DNA from 3 places in the Pseudomonas sp. PAMC25584 genome. Region 3 is predicted to be linked to each of the others. Evidence: predicted binding sites of a transcription regulator. Region 3 holds the regulator's gene; each other region holds the start of a gene.
The links. Region 3 encodes FliA, which starts transcription of late flagellar genes. Its sites were predicted from a motif close to CTAAAGTTTNNNNNNNNNNNGCCGNTAA; they were not measured.
Positions count from the first base shown of each region.

Region 1 (7,652 bases), 1.6 Mb from region 3:
TGCAGCGCGATGGTTTTATCGTGCGGCGCGAGGGCTCCGGCAGTTACGTGTGCGAGGCCATCGGCACCGAATTGCGCGGCGCCTCGCGCCGCCGCATCAAGGCGCAGGCCGTCAAAACCAGCCAGGCGGCTCCCGGTGCCGGCTTGAGCCAGCGCGGGCGGATGATCCTCGACAGCGGCGGCGTGGCCGACCAACAGGTGATCAAGGCATTTGCCACGGGCCTGCCCGAAACCCGCTCGTTCCCGACCGACGTCTGGGAGCGCCTGCAGCGCCAGGTGATGAAGGACTATCGCAGCAGCGTGCTGTTGCACGGCGACCCACAAGGAGCCGAGTCGTTACGCAAAGCCATCGCCACTTATTTGACCCTTGAGCGTGGGGCCAAGTGCTCGCCCGACCAGGTCCTGGTGCTGAGCAGTACGCGCCAGGCGCTGTTTCTGTGTGCGCAGTTGCTGGTGGACGTCGGCAAACCGATCCTGCTGGAGAACCCGGGCTACTACGGCGCCAGGAAGGCCTTCGAAACCGCCGAGGCCAAGGTCGTGCCGATCGATGTCGATGAGTGGGGCATCCGCACCGAGCTGCTGCACGCCGACCGCAGCGGCGCCACGTGCGTGTATGTCACGCCCTCGCATCAATACCCGACCGGCGCCACGCTGCCCCTGGAACGGCGCCTTGAGTTGATCAACTGGGCTGCGGAAAAAGGCAAATGGGTCATCGAAGACGACTACGACAGCGAGTTTCACTACGACGGCAAACCCACGGCCTGTGTGCAGGGCCTGGACAAGTATCAGCGCACGCTGTACCTCGGCACCTTCAGCAAGACCCTGTTCCCCGGCCTGCGCATGGGCTACATGGTGCTGCCCCCTGAACTGGTCAAGGCCTTCACCTACGCGCGCAGCATGATGGACGGCCACACCCCGCAGATCCTGCAACTGACGCTGGCGCGCTTTATGGAGGACGGTCATTACAACGCCCATGTCCGTGCGATGCGCAAACTCTACGCCGGGCGCCAAGCCATCATGCTCGACGCCATCGGCAAGCACCTGGGCGATGTGGTCACGGCGTGCCGGCCCCAGGGCGGGCTGCAAATCCCTTGCGTGCTGCATGAAGGTTGGTCGGAAGAAAAAACCATCCGCCAGGCCGCCAACGCGGGCGTGCAACTGGCCGGCCTCAGCCGGCTGTATGCCGGTGCCGCCACGAAACAGGGATGGCTATTGGGCTACTCGTCCTTGACCGCCCATGAAATCGAAACCGCCATGCTGCGCCTGGCGAACGCGCTCAACGCGCGCTAGCCGCTCCAGGCGCACCTTCAACGAAACCGATCGACCTCTTGGCGCAAGCCCGACGCCAGCGTCTCCAGCTCCTTGGCGGTAATCGCCAGGTTCGACACCACTTCGCGTTGCTCGCTGTTGGCCAGCGCAATGCTCTGCAGGTTGCTGCTCAGCAACGTTGCCGTGCTGCTCTGCTCCTGGGTGGCGGTGGTGATCGCGGCGAATTGCTGCCCGGCCGAGCGGCTTTGCTCGTCGATGCGTGCCAGGGCCGACGCCACGTCGGCGTTGCGTGACAGGCCTTCCTGCATCAGCGCATTGCCCTGTTCCATGGTGCTGATGGCGTTACCGGTTTCCTGCTGGATGCTTTGGATCATCCCGGAAATTTCATCGGTGGCCTGGCGGGTGCGTGAAGCGAGGTTGCGTACTTCGTCAGCGACCACGGCAAACCCACGGCCTTGCTCACCGGCGCGGGCGGCTTCGATGGCAGCGTTGAGCGCCAGCAGGTTGGTCTGTTCGGCGATCGAGGTGATCACGCCGACGATGCCGCCGATTTCCTGGGAGCGCTGGCCGAGGGTGTTAATCACCGTGGCGGTGCTGTTCAGGGAGGTGGCGATGTGCTCCAGGGACGACGACGCCTGCTCCATCGAGTTACGGCCGATGCGCGTCTGCTGGGCGTTTTCCTGGGCCAAGCGTTCGGTGTTGCCCATGTTGTCGGCGATGTTCAGCGAGGTGGCGCTGAACTCTTCCACCGCGCCGGCCATGCTGGTGATCTCGCCAGACTGCTGCTCCATGCCCTCATAAGCACCACCGGACAAACCGGACAACGCCTGAGCGCGGCCGTTGACCTCCTCGGCGGCCTTGCGGATGTGCGACACCATGGTCGACAACGCTTCACCCATCTGGTTGAAGCTGCGCGCCAGTTGGCCTATCTCGTCATGACTGGACACGTTCAGGCGCGCGCTCAAATCCCCGGCGCCCAAGGCTTCGGCCTGGCGTACCAGGTCACTCAACGGCGCCAGTTTGCTGCGCAACAACCACACCGTCGCGCCCACCGCCAGCAGCATCGCCAACAGGCTGCCGATCACCAGGCGAGTGCCCACCGACCACGTGACCGCGCGGATCTCGGCTTTCGGCATGCTCGCCACTACCGCCCAGGGGCCGCCGTCAAACGGCACCGAGACGCTGTAGAAATCTTCGTTCTTGTCGCTCCAGAAGCGGCCCTTGCCGGGGGTCTTGGCCAGGTCCAGCATCACCGCAACAGACTGGTCCGGCGCCTGCACCCCGGCCGGCGGCACCAGCCAGTGTTTCTGCTCATCGAGCAGCGCCAGCGAACCGGTCTGGCCGATGCGGAAGCGTTTGAGGTTGTCGAACTGGGCGTTCTGCGCATCGGTGTAATCGAAGCCGATGAACAGCACCGCGATAACCTTGCCGCTGGCGTCGCGCACCGGGCTGTACTGGGTCATGTAGGAGCGATCGAACAGCACGGCGCGGCCTATATAGGTCTGTCCGCCGACCACCCGCGAGTAGGCCGGCCCCTGGCGATCCAGCACGGTGCCGATGGCACGGCTGCCGTCCTGCTTGGTCAAGGAGGTGCTGATACGGATAAAGTCATCGCCGCTGCGCACGAACACCGTGGCCACGCCGCCGGACATCTGCTTGAACTCGTCGACGCCATCGAAGTTGTTGTTCAGCAGCTCCTTGCCCAGGTACAGGCTCGGGGTTTGCACACCGGCCACGGCGATCGGCTGATCTGCCTGCACACTCAAGCCGGCGCTGAAGCGCTTTTCAAACAGCCCGCTCAAACGCTGGGTGCTCTCGCGCAAGGTGCCGTGGAACGTACTGAGTTGGTCGGCCAGCAGGCGCGCCTCGCTGGCCAGGTGTTCTTCCCGGGTATCGAGGTTGGCGGAGTCGAGGGAACGCAAGGCAAAAACAGTACTGCCGCTGATAACGACAGCCAGAATCACGGCTAACGCGAGGCCTAACTGGGAGGCGATCCGAGCACGAGGTTGAGACATGACAGCTCCTGGCCGAGGCCAGGATCATCCTGATCTCATAGCGTTGCTCGGCAAATTATCTAGTGAGATTCGTTGGTGCACGACAATTCCAACACACCTACTTCGGCGGACGCTGGCAATACTTGAGCGAAACGCAAACGATTGCTAGCTCACGCTGAAGCGCTTCAATCGAGACGTTCGACGACGGGCAAGACCATGGCCTGCACTTCGCCTTGCAGAAACTCCGCCAGCCGGCGCAGGCGCTCGCCGCCCGGGCGGGTTTTCGGCCACACCAGGTAATAATTTTCCCCACTGGCGACAGCGGTTGGCCACGGCAGGCTCAGGCGCCCTTGAGCCACGTCTTCGGCGACCATCAGCAGATCGCCCATGGACACGCCATAACCCCGTGCGGCGGCGATCATGCCCAATTCCAGGGTATCGAACACCTGCCCGCCCTTGAGCGACACCTGGGCAGACAGCCCCATGCGCTCCAGCCAGCTACGCCAGTCGCGGCGATCGGGCGTGGGGTGCAGCAACTCGGCGCTGGCCAGGCGATTGACGTCCCACGGGCCGTCGCTCAACAAGTTGGGCGCACCGACTGGAATCAACAGTTCCGGGAACAGGTAACTGGCGTCCCAATCCGCCGGAAAGTGCCCGTCGCTCAACAGCACTGCGCAGTCGAAAGGCTCTTGGTTGAAATCCACTTCATCCACGCTCATCCATGCGCTGGTGAGCTGCACTTCGTTGCCCGGCTGCAAATGCCGGAAACGACTGAGCCGCGCCAGCAGCCAGCGCATGGTCAGGGTCGAGGGGGCCTTCATGCGCAAAATGTCATCTTCGGCGTTGAGGGTATGACAGGCCCGCTCCAACGCGGCAAAGCCCTCACGCACCCCAGGTAACAGCAGGCGCGCGGCCTCGGTGAGCTGCAGGTTGCGGCCGCTGCGCTGGAACAGGCGGCAGGCGAAATGCTCTTCAAGGGTGCGGATATGCCGGCTCACCGCACTTTGAGTGATGGACAGTTCCTGCGCTGCACGGGTGAAGGAGTTGTGCCGGGAAGCGGCTTCAAAGGCCCGCAGGGCATAAAGCGGAGGAAGACGACGAGACATAAGGAAAGCTCCGACAGCACAATGCCGAAACCCTACCAGAATCAATCAAGCATGAGTTTTAATCATGCGAGCAATCGCTTTTATCCCTTTGTGCAATGGGCTGAGAGCGCCGAGAATCAGCCTTTTCCGAACCTTCCGAGCATTTGAGCGTGATGATCATCCAACATCCGGCACGTACCGAACTCTGGGCCATTCTGCGGCTAGCGGGGCCGCTGATTGCCTCACAGTTGGCGCACATGCTGATGGTGCTGACCGACACCCTGATGATGGCCCGCCTAAGCCCCGAGGCCCTGGCCGGCGGTGGCCTGGGCGCGGCGAGCTACTCGTTCGTGGCGATTTTCTGCATCGGCGTGATTGCTGCCGTGGGCACCCTGGTCGCCATCCGCCACGGCGCGGGCGACATCGACGGTGCCACCCGCCTGACCCAGGCCGGGCTGTGGCTAGCCTGGCTGATGGCCCTGGCGGCGGCGGTGCTGCTGTGGAACCTCAAGCCGGTGCTGCTGATGTTCGGCCAGACCGAGACCAACGTGGACGCGGCAGGACAATTCCTGACCATCCTGCCGTTCGCCCTGCCCGGCTATCTGAGCTTCATGGCCTTGCGCGGCTTCACCAGCGCCATCGGCAAGGCCACACCGGTGATGGTGATCAGCCTGGGCGGCACGCTGCTCAACTACCTGCTCAACCACGCGCTGATCGAGGGCATGTTCGGTCTGCCAAAACTCGGCTTGATGGGCATCGGCCTGGTCACGGCCATCGTCGCCAATGGGATGGCGCTGGCGCTGATGGGGTATATCCGCAGCAACCGTGCGTACTCGGCCTACCCGCTGAGCGCAGGCCTGTTGCGTCTGAACACCCAGTACTTGCGCGAGTTATGGCGCCTGGGCCTGCCGATTGGCGGCACCTACGCGGTGGAAGTCGGGTTGTTTGCCTTTGCAGCGCTGTGCATGGGCACCATGGGCAGTACGCAATTGGCGGCGCATCAGATCGCGCTGCAAATCGTCTCGGTGGCGTTCATGGTGCCAGCGGGGATGTCCTACGCGGTGACCATGCGCATCGGCCAGCACTATGGCGCCGGGCAACTGCTGCAGGCGCGCATGGCCGGGCGTGTCGGCATCGGCTTTGGCGCGGCGGTGATGTTGGGATTTGCCGCGGTGCTGTGGCTGTATTCCGATCCGCTGATCGGGCTATTCCTCGACCATAACGACCCGGCATTCCACGAGGTGATCGTGCTCGCCGTCAGCCTGCTGGCCGTGGCGGCCTGGTTCGAACTGTTCGACGGCGTGCAGACCATCGCCATGGGCTGCATCCGTGGGCTCAAGGACGCCAAGACCACCTTTCTGGTGGGCCTGGGTTGCTATTGGCTGATCGGTGCGCCGGCGGCCTGGATGATGGCCTTCACCCTGGGTTGGGGGCCAACCGGCGTGTGGTGGGGCCTCGCGCTGGGCCTGGCCTGCGCGGCGGTGAGCCTGACCTGGGCGTTTGAGGCGAAGATCAAGCGCATGATTCGGCACGAGCCAGACGCTCAACGCTCATTCCATGCCGCGCAGACCGACTAGAAGTCTTGCGCGGTTGAAATGTGGGAGCGGGTTGGCAAATAGAGGATGAGCTAGCCCAATAAAGCCTGCTGGTCCTTGCCAAACGTCAGGTAGTCCACCAGCTCCGGCAACGGCAGCGGCTTGCTGATCAGGTACCCCTGGGCCTGGTCGCAACCAAACAAACGCAACAGCGCCAACTGCTCCGCGGTTTCTACGCCTTCGGCCACCACTTCCAGATTCAGGTTGTGGGCCAGGTTGATCATGGCGTGAACCAGCTTGCGGTTTTCTTCGCGCTCTTCCATGCCGCCGACAAAACTCTTGTCGATTTTCAACAAGGCGATCGGCAGGCTATTGAGGTGTACGAACGATGAGAAACCAGTGCCGAAGTCGTCGAGGGAAAAGCGCACACCGAGGCGACCGAGGGCGTCCATGGTCTGCTTGACCAAATCACTGCGGCGCATCACGGCGGTTTCGGTCAGCTCGAATTCCAGCCATTGCGCATCCACCCCGCGCTCGGTAATCAGCCGGCTGAGGGTCGAAAGCAATTGGCTGTCCTGGAACTGGCGAAACGACAGGTTGACCGCCATATGCAGCGGCGGCAGGCCGCGTTCGCGCAGGTCCTGCATGTCGCGCAGGGCCCGGGAAATCACCCAGTAACCCAGCGGAACAATCAGCCCACTCTGTTCGGCCAGGGGCACGAATTCGCTGGGCGGCAACAGGCCGCGCTCGCCGTGGCGCCAACGCACCAGCGCTTCGAGACCGACGATATGGCCGTCGTCCAGGTCGAGGCGGGGTTGGTAATGCAGTTCCAGCTCGTCGCGACGCAGCGCTCGGCGCAATTCACTTTCCAGGTCGGCCAGGCTGCGGGCGTTGCGGTTGATGCGCTCGTTGAAGATATGAAAGGTGCAGCCCTGGGTGCCCTTGGCTTGCTGCATGGCGATATGGGCATGCCACATCAGCGGGTCGGCGCCGGCACGCGCGCGGGCATGCGCGACGCCCAGGCTACAGCCGATCAGCAGGCTTTCGCCATCCACCCAATACGGTTCAGCCATGGCTTCGGTGATGCGCTCGGCCATCCATTCGGCACGCTGGGGTGCGCGGCGGGTGTCGATCAGCAAGGCAAACTCATCGCTGCCCAGGCGTGCCAACTGGTCGCCGGCTTCGAGCTGGCTCTTGAGCCGCGAGACCACTTGCAGGATCAACCGGTCGCCGGCCTGGTGGCCGAGGGCATCGTTGGCGTGGCGGAAGTTGTCGAGGTCCAGGTGACCCAGGGCCAGGCCGCGACCTTCGTTGTCGGCCAGGCGCGCAGCCAGCAGGGTCTGGAAGCCCTGGCGGTTGGCGATGCCGGTCAGCGGGTCTTGTTCGGCCAGGCGCTGCAGGGTATTTTCCAACACACCGCGCTCGCGCACATGACGCAGGCAGCGGCGCAGGGTCGCGGTGTCCATGGCATGACGGACCAGCCAGTCACTGACCCCCAGGGGCGCCACCAGTGGCTCCAGTTCCAGCAACAACACGCACGGCAAGCTGCACCGCCCCGGGCCGGGTTGCAGGTTGGGCGTGGTCAACAGCACGGCGCTGTGGTCGTCCTCGAACAGACGACTCACCGAGTCCCAGTTGGGCGCACTGATCAGCACCGCCCCATCGCCCATCGGCACCAGGCACTCGCGCAACAATGCTGCCCACTCAGGCGCATCGGCCAGCAGCAGCAAACGCAAGGGTTCGACAGGCGTAGACAAGCTAGCTCCCTAG
Region 1 covers NZ_CM176870.1:6,045,558-6,053,209, forward strand. Annotated here, with positions in the region: gene pdxR (MocR-like pyridoxine biosynthesis transcription factor PdxR) at 1-1,289, shown strand, start outside; gene ACS5Q8_RS28415 (methyl-accepting chemotaxis protein) at 1,307-3,283, opposite strand; gene ACS5Q8_RS28420 (LysR substrate-binding domain-containing protein) at 3,448-4,368, opposite strand; gene ACS5Q8_RS28425 (NorM family multidrug efflux MATE transporter) at 4,521-5,924, shown strand; gene ACS5Q8_RS28430 (putative bifunctional diguanylate cyclase/phosphodiesterase) at 5,975-7,639, opposite strand.
Region 1: the regulator FliA is predicted to act here: its motif matches at 3,383-3,410, upstream of ACS5Q8_RS28415 (methyl-accepting chemotaxis protein).

Region 2 (7,652 bases), 2.0 Mb from region 3:
CGTGACCCCAAGATCGGATAACGCCAGGTAGGTGGGGATCGCTGACAGCACGACCCATTCGCTGTAGGCGCCAAACCCCCAGCTGGCGATCAGGACCGGAACACTCACCAGTTGAATCAGCAGATTGACCACCTGACCAAACGAGTTGGCGCCAATGCCGTTGACGACTCTTTTAAGCACACTCATGGGAGGACCTATACCGTGTTGAGAGGTCGCCCAATGGAAATGTACTCAATGCCTTTCCTCAGCACGCTGCCGGGGTCGAACAAGTTACGCCCGTCAAATATCAACGGCTGTTTGAGTTGCTGTTTGATCGCGTTGAAATCCGGCGCCTTGAATGCCTGCCACTCGGTGACAATCATCAACGCATCCGCGCCTTTGAGGCAGGCTTCCTTGGTGCCGCACAACCGCAAGTCGTCCCGGTCGCCATAAATGCGCTGGGTTTCTTCCATGGCTTCCGGATCATAGGCCTGCACCCTGGCCCCCGCGCGCCACAACGCCTCCATCAGCACGCGGCTGGGAGCTTCGCGCATATCATCGGTATTGGGTTTGAAACTCAGCCCCCAGAGCGCAAAGGTCTTACCCGCCAGCTCGCCATTGAAGTGGCTGGATATTTTGTTGAACAGGGTATGTTTCTGTTCGGCGTTACGCCGCTCCACCGCCTTGAGCAGCGTGGCATCGAAGTCGATGCTGTCGGCGGTCTGAATCAACGCCTGCACGTCTTTGGGGAAGCACGACCCGCCGTAACCGACGCCGGCGTAAAGAAACTGATAGCCGATGCGCGGATCGGAGCCGATCCCTTGGCGAACCATCTCGATATCGGCCCCCAACCGCTCGGCCAGGTTGGCCATCTCGTTCATGAAACTGATCTTGGTGGCGAGCAGGCAGTTGGCCGCATACTTCGTCAGCTCGGCGCTGCGTACATCCATCACGATGATTCTGTCGTGATTGCGATTGAACGGCGCATAGAGCTCGCGCATGACCGCTTCGGCCCGTGGGCTGGCCGTGCCAATGACAATGCGGTCCGGCCTTGTGCAATCGGCGACCGCACACCCTTCCTTGAGAAATTCCGGGTTGGACACCACATCGAAGGTCAAGTCGCTACGCTCGCGCTGAGCCAGCATGGCCGCGACACGCGCGCTGACCTTATCGGCCGTCCCTACAGGGACCGTGGATTTGTCGATGATCGTCAGCGGCGCGTCCATATGCAGGCCGATGGTTTCGGCGACCGCCAGCACGTACTTGAGGTCCGCAGAACCATCTTCGTCGGGAGGCGTACCCACGGCGATAAACTGCACTTCGCCATGTTTGACCGCGGCCACGGCATCGGCGGTAAAGTTCAGGCGACCGCCCGCATGGTTGTCCCTGACCAGGGCCTCAAGGCCAGGTTCATAGATCGGAATATGACCCTGATTGAGACGCTCGACCTTCGAAACGTCGATGTCGATGCAAAGCACGTCGTGACCGACGTCAGCAAGTACCGCGGCCTGGACCAGGCCGACATAACCGATGCCAAAAACTGTAACTTTCATAGCGTTTCTCTTTGAACCTGCGGCCAGTGGTGAAAAGGCTGCTCGTTGGACGTCGATTGCCGGTAGCGCAAGATCAAACGCTGTCTGACTTGTAGTCGTAGTTGTAATAGCTGTAGGCGCCATAGCCGTATTTGGCGGATGAGCGTTTTTCGATGCCATTGAAGATCGCGCCTTTGAGCTCGATACCGCTCTGCCGGTAACGGCGCATCGTCAACTCCACTTCACGCACGGAGTTCACCTCGAAGCGAGCCACGATCAGGTTGGTGCCCGACTGACGACCCACGATGGTTGCGTCAGTCACCGCGAGAAACGGTGGCGTATCCAGAATCACTAGGTCATACAGCGCACTGACCTGTTCGAGGAACGCGCTGAAATTGGCGTGCATCAGTAATTCAGAGGGGTTCGGCGGGACTTGCCCGCGCCCGAGGAAGTCGAGGTTTTCCACTGCCGTGTGGTGGATGGCTGCGGTGAGTTCGCAGTGTTTGGCCAGCACGTCAGACAAGCCATTTTCAACCGACACGCCGAAGACCTTGTGCAAGTAGCCTTTGCGCATGTCCACGTCGACCAACAACACCCGCTGCCCTGAATGGGCAACCACCGCCGCCAGGTTCGCCGATACAAACGTCTTGCCGACCTGCGGGCTGGGCCCGGAGATCATCAGGCGATTGTTAGCGGCTTCCAGCATGGCGAAATGCAAACTGGTACGCAGGCTGCGCAACCCTTCAATCGCGGGGTCAGACGGATGACTCATGGCCAACAGTCGTGCCTCACCGACCCGGTCTTTACGATAGTTTTTTTGATCCAGCTCTTTTTGGATCGTACTGAACGGGATCGCGGCGTAGACCGGAAGGCCGAGCTTTTCCAGGTCATTGGGGTTGGTAACGCCGCGGTTGAGCGCTTTGCGAAACATCACCAATGCGATTGCGACAAAGGCCCCAAGCAGTGTGGCAATCACGATGATCAGCGCCTTCTGCGGCCTGACCGGATTTCTCAAATCAACATCGGCGGTGTCAATGAGCCGCACATTGCCCACGGTGCCGGCGCGCATCACGTCCAACTCTTGATACTTGTTCAGCAGCAGCGTATAGATCTCGGTGCTGACCTTCAAATCGCGGGTCAGGCTCAGCAGCTCCTGCTGGGTGGTGGGCAGGCTCTCGACCTTCTTGGCCAACTCATCCTGGCGCGCGGTCAACTCTGCCAATTGAGTCAGTAACGCTTTGTACACGGGATGCTGAGGGGTGAACTTACGTTCTATTTCCGCCTGCTGCATCTTGAGTTCGGAGATGCTGGCGTCCAACGCGACGATCTGATCCAGGATCGCTTTCGCTTCCAGGCTGATATCGATGGTCTTGTTGCGGATCTGAAATTGATTTAACGCCGCTTCCGCCTGTTCGACATCCTTGCGCACTTGCGGCAGTTGGCCCTTAAGAAACGCCAGGCTTTGCGCGGCTTCTGCCGAGGTACGGTCAATATTTTGCCGCACATAGATGCGTGCGACCTCATTGAGTACTTGAATCGCATCGCCAGGGCGCGCGCTTTCCAGCGCCAGCCCGATAATGCCCGACTCCTTACCGCGTTCTGCCACGTCGAGCAATTTCTGATAGCGCAAAATGCTGCTCAGGCGCGGTGAGCGGACAACGCTGAAAGACGTGCCTGGATTGGCGCGAAGCTGTTCGACACGTAGCTTGATGCCGTTGCTGTCGTAGAAACGACCCACTTGGCCCTCAAGCAAAATAGCCTCGTCCTGGTCCGACAGCGTGAAGCTGCCGGCGCTGCCGGCGGTCAGCGTCAGCTCCTGGCCCAGCAGATTGGCGGGAAGGCGCAACTCGGAAAACTTCAGTTCCTCCCCACCCCAGGCGAAGCTGCTCAATCCCAACCAGGGTGCAGCCACAGCATCCTGTCCAGCGGGCTTGAAACGACGGGCGACAAAGTCCCCCACCAACGGGAAACGCTTGGGTTTGACCTCAAGGTCCAGGTTCAGATTATCAACGGCGGTCCCGATGGTGATCCGGGAGCGGATGAGTTCGACTTCCGTCACCGTCGGCGATTCTTTGCCCAGTAGGCTGCCAACATCCGAGAAGCCCAGCATGTCGCCCTTCTTCGGCTCGACCTGAACTAACGCGGTCGCCTGATAGATCGGCGGCGTCAACACCGAATAGGCTGCGCCAAGGGCCATAAAGGCAATACTGATTCCACCGATCAACCATTTATGATCCAGCAGCGTACCCACCAGGGCCATAAAGTCCAAATCGGTGTCATCAGAATGCTGTGAAGTTACCGCAGTTGCTGATTGCATAAGTCAGTTCTTTTTCTTACAAATAGTCTAGGAATGGCACAGGGTGCAAGACGCCCGGCTCCATGCACGTACAACGGCTACACTCGATACACACACGCTAACTAGCACCTGACAACACAACCGCCCCAACACTTGACGCTCAACTCACGAACCACTTTCCCAATATTCCAGTAGAGGCTTCAAGCGATCATCTCAGACTTTAAATAACCTCTAGACAACATCAACCAGCCAACAATTGCGCCCACGCATCAGTTGCTTGCTCGATCAATACATAAGCCTGTATAAAAGCGGGTTTGCCTTGCCGGTAAGGGTCTTTGATCTCTCTATTACACTGCCACTTCCCCAGCAGGAAAACCTTGCCTCGAGCGACGGGCGCGAGTTTGAGCACCTCCTCGATTTGCCACTGTTCCATTACAAGAATCAGGTCCGCATCGCTCACCACCGCGCTCGTCAATTGGCGCGCCTGATGCGGTTGAGAAGTATGCCCATGCTCTTCCAGCACCCGTGAAGCCGTGGCCTCCAGCGGGTGTTGATGCAGCGCCGCCAGCCCAGCCGAACTTACCTGTATATCGCTCGAAGCGAGTGCGGCACGCAGCAAGTTTTCAGCCATAGGGCTGCGACAAATATTGCCGACGCACACAATCAAAACCTTATTAAACAATGCCATCTCCCACACACCGCAAAGTACTGATCAGCCAAAGCAAAGAATAGAAAACATCAACGCCAGCACACAGCACTCTGAAACAAGCCCGGCAATTATGTTCACAGGCGACAAGATCCGACCATCGATTGAGACAGACAATAAATAACATAACCGCCTACTGGCTGACTAAAAATAACATTCGCTTACTTTTGTTCTTCTTCAGAATAAAGTGCCCACTGAACATAGCGACGGGGCACGGCCATGAAAAGTTCAAAGTTACTCGTAGAGCGTATTGGCCTATTCCCTTCTTCGGGAAACATTCATCTCAACGTCGATAACTCGACAACGGTAGTAGAGCGTATGCAGGTGTTATATGCCGGCAACTCTTTAGACTTCGACGAGTCCGGCTCCGGACTGTCCATGGTCTTCGCTGACTGGCGCTTCAAGTTGCAAGTCAGTAATGCCCTGTCCGTATGCCTGTGCGTAGAAAGCCGTGGCGACCGCCATTTCATGCAAGCCAAGACCGACGAGTTACTGGCGAACATCTTCAGCGCCGAGGGGCACTCGTGAACCTGTACGGCCAGTCAAGGCGCGCCTATGCCTTGAAACAGCGAGGGTGGCGCCTTATTCGGCCTTGATCGGCCCGGAACCGACACGCCACGCGGGCTCCTGGTGGGCGTGTTGCGCCCCCGAGACGCTGACGGCTAAATGGTTAAGCAGGCGCTCGGCGTTGTACTTGGGCGCCAGCGCACTCAATAGCACGACCACTACCCCAGCGCCGATCAGCGACGGCGGCACATTGACCGGCGCGACGTCTATTCGCCACAAGAAAGCCAGCGCAGCCACAGCGCCCAATAACCCGCCCGCCAGCGCCTCGTTCAGAGGGTGAATATACGGCGCGACACAATAAGCACTGAACCAGCCGGTAGCGATTAATCCGGCGATCGCCGCCGGCCAGCGAAAGGCCGGGTTGAACCGGCGTGCAATCAAACTCATTGCCACCGTGACCATCAGGCACGTGTTCATGGCATGCCCACTGAGCACGGCAATATCAAGGTGTTGAAACGAAACGCCCCACCCCTTGAACAGCAACTTGCTGAACGCCACGATTGAATAGGTGCACGAGACGGTGACTACCCACCACCTGAGCGCCAGCGGCGACGAATAGCGCAGCCACACAGCGATGACCAGCGCGGCCGGAATCATGACGGTAATACCGCCATAGTGTGCGAGTTCTGCGCGCATGAGTGACCAACCTGACCCACCAATTTTCCGCGCCCATCTGACCGCAGGCCTGGGAAAAATACAACGTTATCTACGGTCAGACTAAAGCCCTTGCAACGCCGCACGCTGCACCTATGTGCGTCTGCGGGAGGTCAGCCGCCTGCTGGATTGAAGCCTTGCGGGCATGCCATACGGTTTGTCAGCGAAGCGGGTGAAAGGGCTGCGTCGCAACCCCCACTCAGGCCGCGCCCGCGCCCGCCTTGAACGCTTGGTTCGATAATCGAACGGGTTTCCACTTCTGCCATTTAAGTTCCGGGGATGAATGCGGATAGTTCGATCAATATCAATCAAGTGGTCCGCGGAGTACTCCCATGTTTGCCCATCTAAAAATTCGCACCGGCATGATCGGGGTGCTACTGCTGTTCGCCATTGCACTGTTGTTTTCGACCCTTAACGGCTGGCGGTCGGCGGTACTCAGTTACGATCAGATTGACGAGTTGGGGCGTACCTCGCGACAAATCGACGGCATCAACAATGCGTTGCTGCTGGCAATCCGTACCAGCGCCAACGTGTCCTCGGCGTTCATCGAGACCGTCGGCGGGCGTTTCGATGACGCTGAAGCCAGGCTGGTTCGCAGCGAGGCGATCTGGAGTGAAGCCATCGCCAAGGTCAATGCCTCTACCACAGACTTGCGTGACCCGAAGTTGAAGGCCCTCGCTGAAGATCTCAAGCGTGCGTTCGCCGAATACGGCACGGCCATCGTCGGTCAGCGCGCGGCCGCTCGCGCGCGCTCCGCCGAACAGTATTTTCAAGTCAACATCGATGCCGGCAACAGCATGACCAAGCTCCAGGACATTCGCATGAAGCTGGTCGGCGCATTGGATGCGCGTGCTCAGGAGATCAACACGCAGGCGGCTGCGCGGCTACAGACTTCGCAAACCCTGGCCATTGCCTTGATCCTGCTGACCCTGGCGCTTGCTGTCGTCTGCTGGATATTCATCTCGGGCACCGTCCTGCGCCCATTGCGCGCGGCCGGCGAGCACTTCAAGCGCATTGCCGGGGGCGATTTGACCCGCGAGGTCGTCTCGCCTGGCCGCAACGAAATTGGCGAGTTGTTCCTTGAGCTGCAACGCATGCAGGCCAGCCAGCGTGAAACACTGATCCAGATCGCTGACTCAGCCACGCAGTTGGCCTCGGCCGCTGAAGAACTCAACGCCGTCACCGAAGAAAGCAACCGCGGCCTCCAGCAGCAGGACATGCAGCTGGAACAGGCTGCGACCGCCGTTAACCAGATGACCAGTGCGGTCGAAGAAGTGGCGCGCAACGCGGTGTCTACTTCGCAAGCGGCCACCGCCTCCAATACGCTGTCAGAAAAAAGCCGTCAGCAGGTACGCGAGAACATCAGCGGTACGCAATCGATGACCGCCGAGATTCAGGGCAGCGCCGAACGTATCCAGCACCTCGCCGATGAAGTGCGCAACATCGGCAAGGTGCTGGACGTGATCCGAGCCGTCTCGGAGCAGACCAACCTGCTGGCCCTCAACGCAGCGATCGAAGCCGCCCGGGCCGGTGAAGCCGGTCGGGGGTTTGCGGTCGTGGCCGACGAGGTGCGCACCCTCGCCTACCGCACTCAGGAGTCGACCCGCGAGATTGAGCAGATGATTGCGAGCGTGCAGAGCACTGCCGAACAGGCGGTGGATTCGATGCGCAGCAGCACAGCGCGGGCGCAAGGCACGCTGGAGATCACGCAGGCGTCGGGGGTAGTGCTGGAGGATATCTTCGCCGCCATCGGCCAGATCAATGAGCGCAACTTGGTGATTGCCAGTGCAGCCGAAGAGCAAGCCCAGGTTGCCCGTGAGGTGGACAGCAACCTCGTGGCGATCCGCGACCTGTCGGCGCAATCGGCAGCGGGCGCCTTGCAGACCAACGCGGCAAGCCATGCACTGTCGAAGTTGGC
Region 2 covers NZ_CM176870.1:2,435,269-2,442,920, reverse strand. Annotated here, with positions in the region: gene ACS5Q8_RS11375 (lipopolysaccharide biosynthesis protein) at 1-186, opposite strand, end outside; gene ACS5Q8_RS11370 (UDP-glucose dehydrogenase family protein) at 195-1,532, opposite strand; gene ACS5Q8_RS11365 (polysaccharide biosynthesis tyrosine autokinase) at 1,606-3,828, opposite strand; gene ACS5Q8_RS11360 (low molecular weight protein-tyrosine-phosphatase) at 4,049-4,489, opposite strand; gene ACS5Q8_RS11355 (phosphomannomutase) at 4,832-5,041, shown strand; gene ACS5Q8_RS11350 (hypothetical protein) at 5,096-5,716, opposite strand; gene ACS5Q8_RS11345 (methyl-accepting chemotaxis protein) at 6,067-7,652, shown strand, end outside.
Region 2: the regulator FliA is predicted to act here: its motif matches at 6,000-6,027, upstream of ACS5Q8_RS11345 (methyl-accepting chemotaxis protein).

Region 3 (7,652 bases):
GAGAGTCGAGGAGTTGCTCGAACTCGCTGTCGGTGACATCGGCTTCGGCTTCGACCACAGGCTCCGGAGCCGCTTCCACCACCGGCGCGGCCGAGGTGTCGGCAGGTTCAGCCAGGCGCGCCAGGGCGGCCAGCAGTTCCGGAGTGGCTGCGGTGATCGGGGCACGTTCGCGGACTTCGCTGAACATGCCGTTGACCGCATCCAGTGCTTCGAGAATCACGTCCATCAGCTCCGAATCAACGTGACGTTCACCCTTGCGCAGGATGTCGAACACGTTCTCGGCGATGTGGCAGCACTCCACCAGCTCATGGAGCTGGAGGAAGCCGGCGCCCCCTTTTACAGTGTGAAAACCGCGAAAAATTGCATTGAGCAGGTTCGCATCATCCGGTCGGCTTTCCAGCTCGACCAGTTGTTCGGACAGTTGCTCTAAAATTTCGCCGGCCTCTACAAGGAAATCCTGAAGGATTTCTTCATCGGCGCCGAAGCTCATGGGTGTGCTCCTTAGAAGCCTAAACTGGATAACAGGTCATCTACGTCATCCTGACCTGACATAACGTCTTCACGTTTATCGGCATGAATCTGCGGACCTTCACCCTTGGCGAGATGTTTTTGTGGATCTTTTTCCGAGAGGATCGCTTCGCGGTCATGTTCGATGCCGGCAAAACGATCAACTTGGCCTGCCATAAGCACCAATTTGAGCAAGTTGCTTTCCACTTCGGTGACCAATTGGGTCACGCGCTTGATCACCTGACCGGTGAGGTCCTGGTAATCCTGGGCGAGCAGAATGTCATTGAGGTTGCTGGAAACCGTGTGGTTGTCCTGTTCGCTGCGCGACAGGAAACCTTCAACCCGACGGGCCAACTCACGAAATTCCTCAGCCCCCACTTCCCGACGCATGAAACGGCCCCAGTCAACGCTGAGCGCCTGGGCTTCATTGGCCATGCCGTTGACCAGAGGCGTGGCGTTTTCCACCAGATCCATGGTGCGGTTGGCCGCCGCTTCAGTCAGCCTGACCACATAGGACAGGCGTTCAGTCGCATCGGTGATTTGCGAAATCTCTTCGGCCTGGGGCATGTGCGGGTCAATCTGAAAGTTGACGATCGCACTGTGCAGCTCGCGTGTGAGCTTGCCCACTTCCTGATACAGGCCGCGGTCACGGGTCTGGTTAAGCTCATGGATTAACTGCACCGCGTCGCCGAACTGGCCTTTTTCGAGGCTCTCGACGAGCTGGTGAGCATGCTTTTTCAGGGTCGACTCAAAGTCCCCCTGTGACGTTTCTTTATGCTCCATAGCTCCCCCGTGGCAGCATCAATGACCGATGCGTTCGAAGATTTTTTCGATCTTCTCTTTCAAGGCCAGCGCAGTGAATGGCTTGACCACGTAGCCGTTGACCCCGGCCTGGGCGGCTTCGATGATCTGCTCACGCTTGGCTTCGGCGGTCACCATCAACACGGGAAGACTGCGCAGTTTTTCATCGGCGCGCACATGACGCAGCAAGTCGATACCGGTCATGCCGGGCATGTTCCAGTCGGTTACCAGAAAGTCGATGCTCCCGCTGTTGAGGATCGGAATCGCCGTAAGGCCGTCATCCGCCTCGACCGTGTTGGTGAACCCAAGGTCACGCAACAGGTTTTTTATGATCCGCCGCATCGTTGAGAAGTCATCAACGATGAGGATTTTCATGTTCTTGTCCAATTCGACCTCCAAGCAGTCTTAAACGCGCCCAGCACCTGGACGCGCCATTTCAATCAACAGGCGTTACACAAAAAAGGACTGCCCAGGGCACCACGAAACTCACCCGCGAAAACCAGAGCCCTCACGGTAGTGTTTGCAGTGTCCCCACACTGCCTGTCAGCGCGCGCGCCACTCTCCCAGGCGTCCCCGCAAGCGGGCTGCGCACTGGCTGTGCAGTTGGCTGACACGCGATTCGCTGACCCCCAGGACCTCACCGATTTCCTTGAGGTTCAGCTCTTCGTCGTAGTACAGCGCCAACACCAGTCGCTCACGCTCCGGCAAATTGGCAATCGCGTCCGCCAGCGCACCCTGAAAGCGTTCATCTTCCAGGTCACGCGACGGCTCGAGATGAGTACTCGCGCCATCCTCGTGCAGCCCTTCGTGTTCGCCGTCCTGCAACAGGTCGTCGAAACTGAACAGGCGACTGCCCAAGGTATCGTTCAAAATCCCGTAATAATCATCGAGACTCAATTGGAGTTCGGCCGCAACTTCGTGATCTTTAGCGTCGCGACCGGTTTTTGCTTCAATTGCACGAATTGCGTCACTGACCATGCGCGTATTGCGGTGTACCGAACGCGGCGCCCAATCCCCTTTACGCACCTCATCGAGCATCGCGCCACGGATACGGATACCCGCATACGTCTCGAAACTCGCACCTTTGCTCGCGTCGTATTTGGTCGACACTTCGAGCAGGCCGATCATGCCGGCCTGGATCAAGTCTTCGACCTGAACGCTGGCGGGCAGGCGTGCCAGCAAGTGATAAGCGATGCGCTTGACCAGGGGCGCATAGCGCTCGATCAATTCACCTTGGCTGTCACGTGCCGATTTCTTGTAAAGGTTATAGCCGCTGGCTGTCATAGCACCGGTCCTGCGCTCGTCTGATGCACCAATCGCTCGACGAAAAACTCCAGATGCCCCCGTGGGTTGGCGGGCAATGGCCAGGTATCGACCTTCTGAGCAATAGCCTTGAACGCCAAGGCGCATTTCGAACGAGGGAACGCTTCGTAGACTGCACGCTGCTTTTGCACAGCCTTGCGTACACACTCGTCATAGGGAACTGCGCCGACGTATTGTAAGGCGACATCGAGAAAGCGATCTGTGACCTTGGTCAACTTGGCGAACAGGTTGCGCCCTTCCTGCGGGCTCTGGGCCATATTGGCCAGCACGCGGAAGCGGTTCATGCCGTAGTCACGATTCAGTAGTTTGATCAGGGCGTAGGCGTCGGTGATCGAGGTGGGTTCATCGCAGACCACCAGCAGGACTTCTTGCGCGGCGCGCACGAAGCTGACCACGGACTCGCCGATCCCGGCGGCGGTGTCGATCACCAGCACGTCGAGGTTGTCGCCGATATCGCTGAACGCCTGAATCAGGCCGGCATGCTGCGCCGGGCTCAGGTGGACCATGCTCTGAGTGCCCGAGGCGGCCGGCACGATGCGGATGCCTCCAGGGCCCTGCAGCAGCACATCGCGCAGCTCGCAGCGGCCCTCGATCACATCGGCGAGGGTATGTTTGGGCGTGAGCCCCAGCAAAACGTCAACGTTCGCCAATCCCAGGTCAGCATCCAGCAGCATGACACGACGGCCAAGCTCTGCCAGCGCCAGGGACAAATTCACTGACACGTTAGTTTTCCCGACGCCACCTTTGCCGCCGGTCACCGCGATCACCTGTACGGGATGCATGCTGCCCATTTTATTTCTTTACCTTGTCTTGCTTAGACGCAGGCTACATGGGTTGGCCGCGTGAATCGCTGCAGACCATCGATGTAGATACAATTCAGGGTGTTCATGCTGCCCTCAACCCACCCGTTTTGCCGGGTTGTGGTAAAGGTCGGCGAACATATCGGCCATCGCTTCCTCGCTAGGCTCTTCTTGCATTTGCACGCTGACGGCACGGCTGACCAACTGATGACGGCGCGGCAGATGCAAATCATCTGGAATCCGCGGCCCGTCGGTCAGGTAGGCGACCGGAAGTTCATGACTGATCGCCAGGCTCAACACCTCGCCCAGGCTCGCGGTTTCATCGAGCTTGGTGAGGATGCATCCGGCCAGGCCACAGCGCTTGTAGCTATGGTACGCAGCGGTAAGAACTTGTTTTTGGCTGGTGGTTGCAAGCACCAGGTAATTTTTTGACTTGATACCACGCCCGGCCAGGCTTTCCAGTTGCATGCGCAACGCCGGGTCGCTGGCTTGCAGGCCGGCGGTATCGATCAACACCACACGCTTGCGCAGCAACGGATCGAGGGCGTTGGCCAGGGACTGGCCCGGGTCAACGTGGGTCACCGACACATTGAGGATACGGCCCAGGGTCTTGAGTTGCTCCTGGGCACCGATGCGGTAGCTGTCCATGCTCACCAGCGCGATATTCTGGGCGCCGTACTTGAGCACGTAACGCGCGGCCAGCTTGGCCAGGGTGGTGGTCTTGCCCATGCCGGCAGGGCCGACCATGGCGATCACGCCACCCTCTTCCAGGGGTTCGAGTTCCGGGGTCACGATCATCCGCGCCAGGTGGGCCAGCAACATGCGCCAGGCCTGGCGAGGTTCTTCGATTTCGGTGGTCAGCGCCAGCAGGTCGCGGGACAACGGGCCGGACAGACCGATGCGTTGCAGGCGACGCCACAGGTTGGCCTGTTGCGGTTTGCTGCCTTGCAGTTGGGTCCACGCCAGCGAACCAAGCTGCACTTCCAGCAGTTCGCGCAGGCCGTTGAGTTCAAAGCGCATCGAATCGAACACACGCTGGTCGACTGCGGCGGCCGGAGCTGGCGCGGCAGGACGCGGCGGCTCGATGAACGTCGGCTCGATCAACGGCTCGGCGGCGGTCAGCGGCAGGCCGGCGAACAACTGGCGATTGGTGGTCGCATCGCTGTCGCCACGCATGCTCAGTTCGGCCTGGGCCGAGACAATGCGCGAGGCAGTCTTGCGCAGCTCGTCTTCAAGCTCCATGTTCGGGACGCGCGGGGCCAGCGCCGAAGGGGTGTAATCCAGGGCAGCCGTCAGCTCGACACCGCCGGCAATACGACGGTTACCGATAATCGCAGCGTCGGCGCCCAGCTCGTCACGTACCAGTTTCATGGCCTGACGCATATCGGCGGCGAAAAAACGCTTTACTTGCATAACCCACTACCTCAGCCGTTGGGCCCTACTGTCGCGACGATAGTCACTTGCTTGTTGTCAGGGATTTCCTGATAAGCCAAAACGTGCAAATTCGGCACTGCCAGGCGTCCAAACCGCGACAACATCGCTCGGACCGGACCTGCCACCAACAGAATCACCGGTTGGCCCTGCATTTCCTGGCGCTGTGCGGCGTCGATCAACGAACGCTGCAGTTTTTCAGCCATGCTTGGCTCCAGCAGAACGCCCTCTTCCTGGCCTTGTCCTGCCTTCTGAATACTATTGAGCAATATTTGTTCCAACCTTGGCTCCAAGGTGATCACAGGTAGCTCAGACTCAACCCCTACAATGCTTTGCACGATAGCGCGGGACAATCCGACGCGCACCGCAGCCACCAGGGCGGCGGTATCTTGACTCTTGGCGGCATTGTTGGCGATGGCCTCGGCGATGCTGCGAATGTCGCGCACCGGCACTTGTTCGGACAGCAGCGCCTGCAGCACTTTGAGCAATTGCGACAGCGACAGCACGCCCGGCACCAGTTCTTCGGCGAGTTTTGGCGACGCCTTGGCCAGCAAACCCATTAATTGCTGGACTTCTTCGTGGCCGATCAGCTCGTGGGAGTGCTTGTACAGAATCTGGTTGAGGTGCGTGGCGACAACCGTACTGGCGTCCACCACGGTGTAACCGAGGGACTGCGCCTGGCTACGCTGGCTGACTTCGATCCATACCGCTTCCAGGCCAAAAGCCGGATCTTTGGCGGTTATACCGTTCAGTGTGCCGAACACCTGGCCGGGGTTGATCGCCAGCTCGCGGTCGGGGTAGATCTCCGCTTCGGCGAGGATCACGCCCATCAGGGTCAGGCGGTACGCGCTGGGGGCCAGGTCGAGGTTGTCGCGGATATGCACGGTGGGCATCAGGAAGCCCAGGTCCTGGGACAACTTCTTGCGCACACCCTTGATCCGCGCGAGCAATTGGCCGCCCTGGTTGCGGTCTACCAACGGAATCAGGCGGTAGCCGACTTCCAGGCCGATCATGTCGATCGGGGTCACATCGTCCCAGCCCAACTCCTTGGTTTCCTGGGCGCGGGCCGGCGACGGCAGCAACTCCTGCTGGCGCGCGATCTCTTGCTGGGCCTTCACTTTGATCACGTTCTGCTTTTTCCAGAACAGGTAGGCGCCACCGCCGGCCATGGCCGCCATGCTCAAGAACGAGACGTGGGGCATGCCGGGCACAAGCCCCATGATAGCCATGATGCCCGCCGCCACGGCCAGGGCCTTGGGCGAGGCAAACATCTGCCGGCTGATCTGCTTGCCCATGTCTTCGGAGCCCGATGCACGGGTCACCATGATCGCCGCTGCTGTGGATAACAACAGTGATGGCAATTGCGCCACTAAACCGTCACCGATAGTCAGCAGGGCGTAGACCTTGCCCGCATCGCCAAAGCTCATGCCGTGCTGGAAGATCCCGACCGCCATGCCGCCAATCAGGTTGATGAACAGAATCAACAGGCCGGCGATGGCATCACCGCGCACGAATTTGCTGGCACCGTCCATGGAACCGTAGAACTCGGCTTCCTGAGCCACTTCCAGGCGGCGCGTCTTGGCCTGGTTCTGGTCGATCAGGCCGGCGTTGAGGTCGGCGTCGATAGCCATCTGTTTGCCGGGCATGGCGTCGAGGGTAAAGCGCGCGCTCACCTCGGAAATCCGCCCGGCGCCCTTGGTCACCACCACGAAGTTGATGATCATCAGGATCGCGAACACCACGATACCGACCACGTAGTTACCGCCGATCACCACCTCACCGAAGGCCTGGATCACCTTACCGGCGGCGGCGTGACCGTCCTGGCCGTTGAGCATCACCACCCGCGTGGACGCCACGTTCAGCGCCAACCGCAGCAGCGTGGCGATTAGCAGGATGGTCGGAAAGACCGCAAAGTCGAGCGGCCGCAGGGCATAGACGCAGACCAGCAACACGACGACGGACAAGGCAATGTTGAAGGTGAAGAACACGTCGAGCAGGAACGGCGGTATTGGCAACATCATCATTGCCAGCATCACCAGCAACAACAACGGCACACCCAGATTGCCCCGCGACAAATCAGTCAGGGTGCCACGGGCCGTGTTGAGCATTTGAGAGCGATCTACCACCGGTATTCCTCGCGTTCCTTGAAGCAAAGTTTTGACGCTAGAGGGCGTCCTGAAGGCGGTATTGCAAGAAGCCTTCCAACTTTTGCTTGAGGTCGCAGATCCCTTATGGCGAGGACTGACTGACGAATGAGCAGGTAGGGGATCAACTGATTCAAATGACCGAAGACCTGCTGGTCAACCTCAGCCAATGCATTGCTCAATGACTTTTCGTTTGAGCTGGAAAGAGTTCGACGCAAGGGCGCAAGGGAACACTCAACGACCTGATGGCGGATCGTTCCGACATTCAGCGCGGGAACGATCAACCAGCCGGCTCTATTTAGAGAGGATTTTCACGCTCGCAGCCTGATCGCCCTTAGGCCCTTTTTCGACGAGAAACTCCACTTTCTGGCCCTCTTCAAGAGACTTGAAACCCTCGGCCTGGATGGCGGAAAAATGGACGAACACATCGCCGCCGCCATCCTGGCTAATAAACCCAAACCCCTTCTCCGCGTTAAACCATTTCACAGTGCCTGTTGCCATTGCCGTTCTCCGTACACTTCAATTAAGGACTTACACAGGTGTCGTCAGATCAGTCGAATGTCGCATGCATAGATGCCAGTCGGTCGATGGATCATCCAAAACTCCACTTTCTGCCCCTCCGACAGCAGGGGTCTATCCGAGCTGC
Region 3 covers NZ_CM176870.1:4,402,039-4,409,690, forward strand. Annotated here, with positions in the region: gene ACS5Q8_RS20375 (chemotaxis protein CheA) at 1-490, opposite strand, end outside; gene ACS5Q8_RS20380 (protein phosphatase CheZ) at 502-1,290, opposite strand; gene ACS5Q8_RS20385 (chemotaxis response regulator CheY) at 1,309-1,683, opposite strand; gene fliA (RNA polymerase sigma factor FliA) at 1,852-2,592, opposite strand; gene fleN (flagellar synthesis regulator FleN) at 2,589-3,422, opposite strand; gene flhF (flagellar biosynthesis GTPase FlhF) at 3,528-4,844, opposite strand; gene flhA (flagellar biosynthesis protein FlhA) at 4,856-6,970, opposite strand; gene ACS5Q8_RS20410 (cold-shock protein) at 7,301-7,507, opposite strand.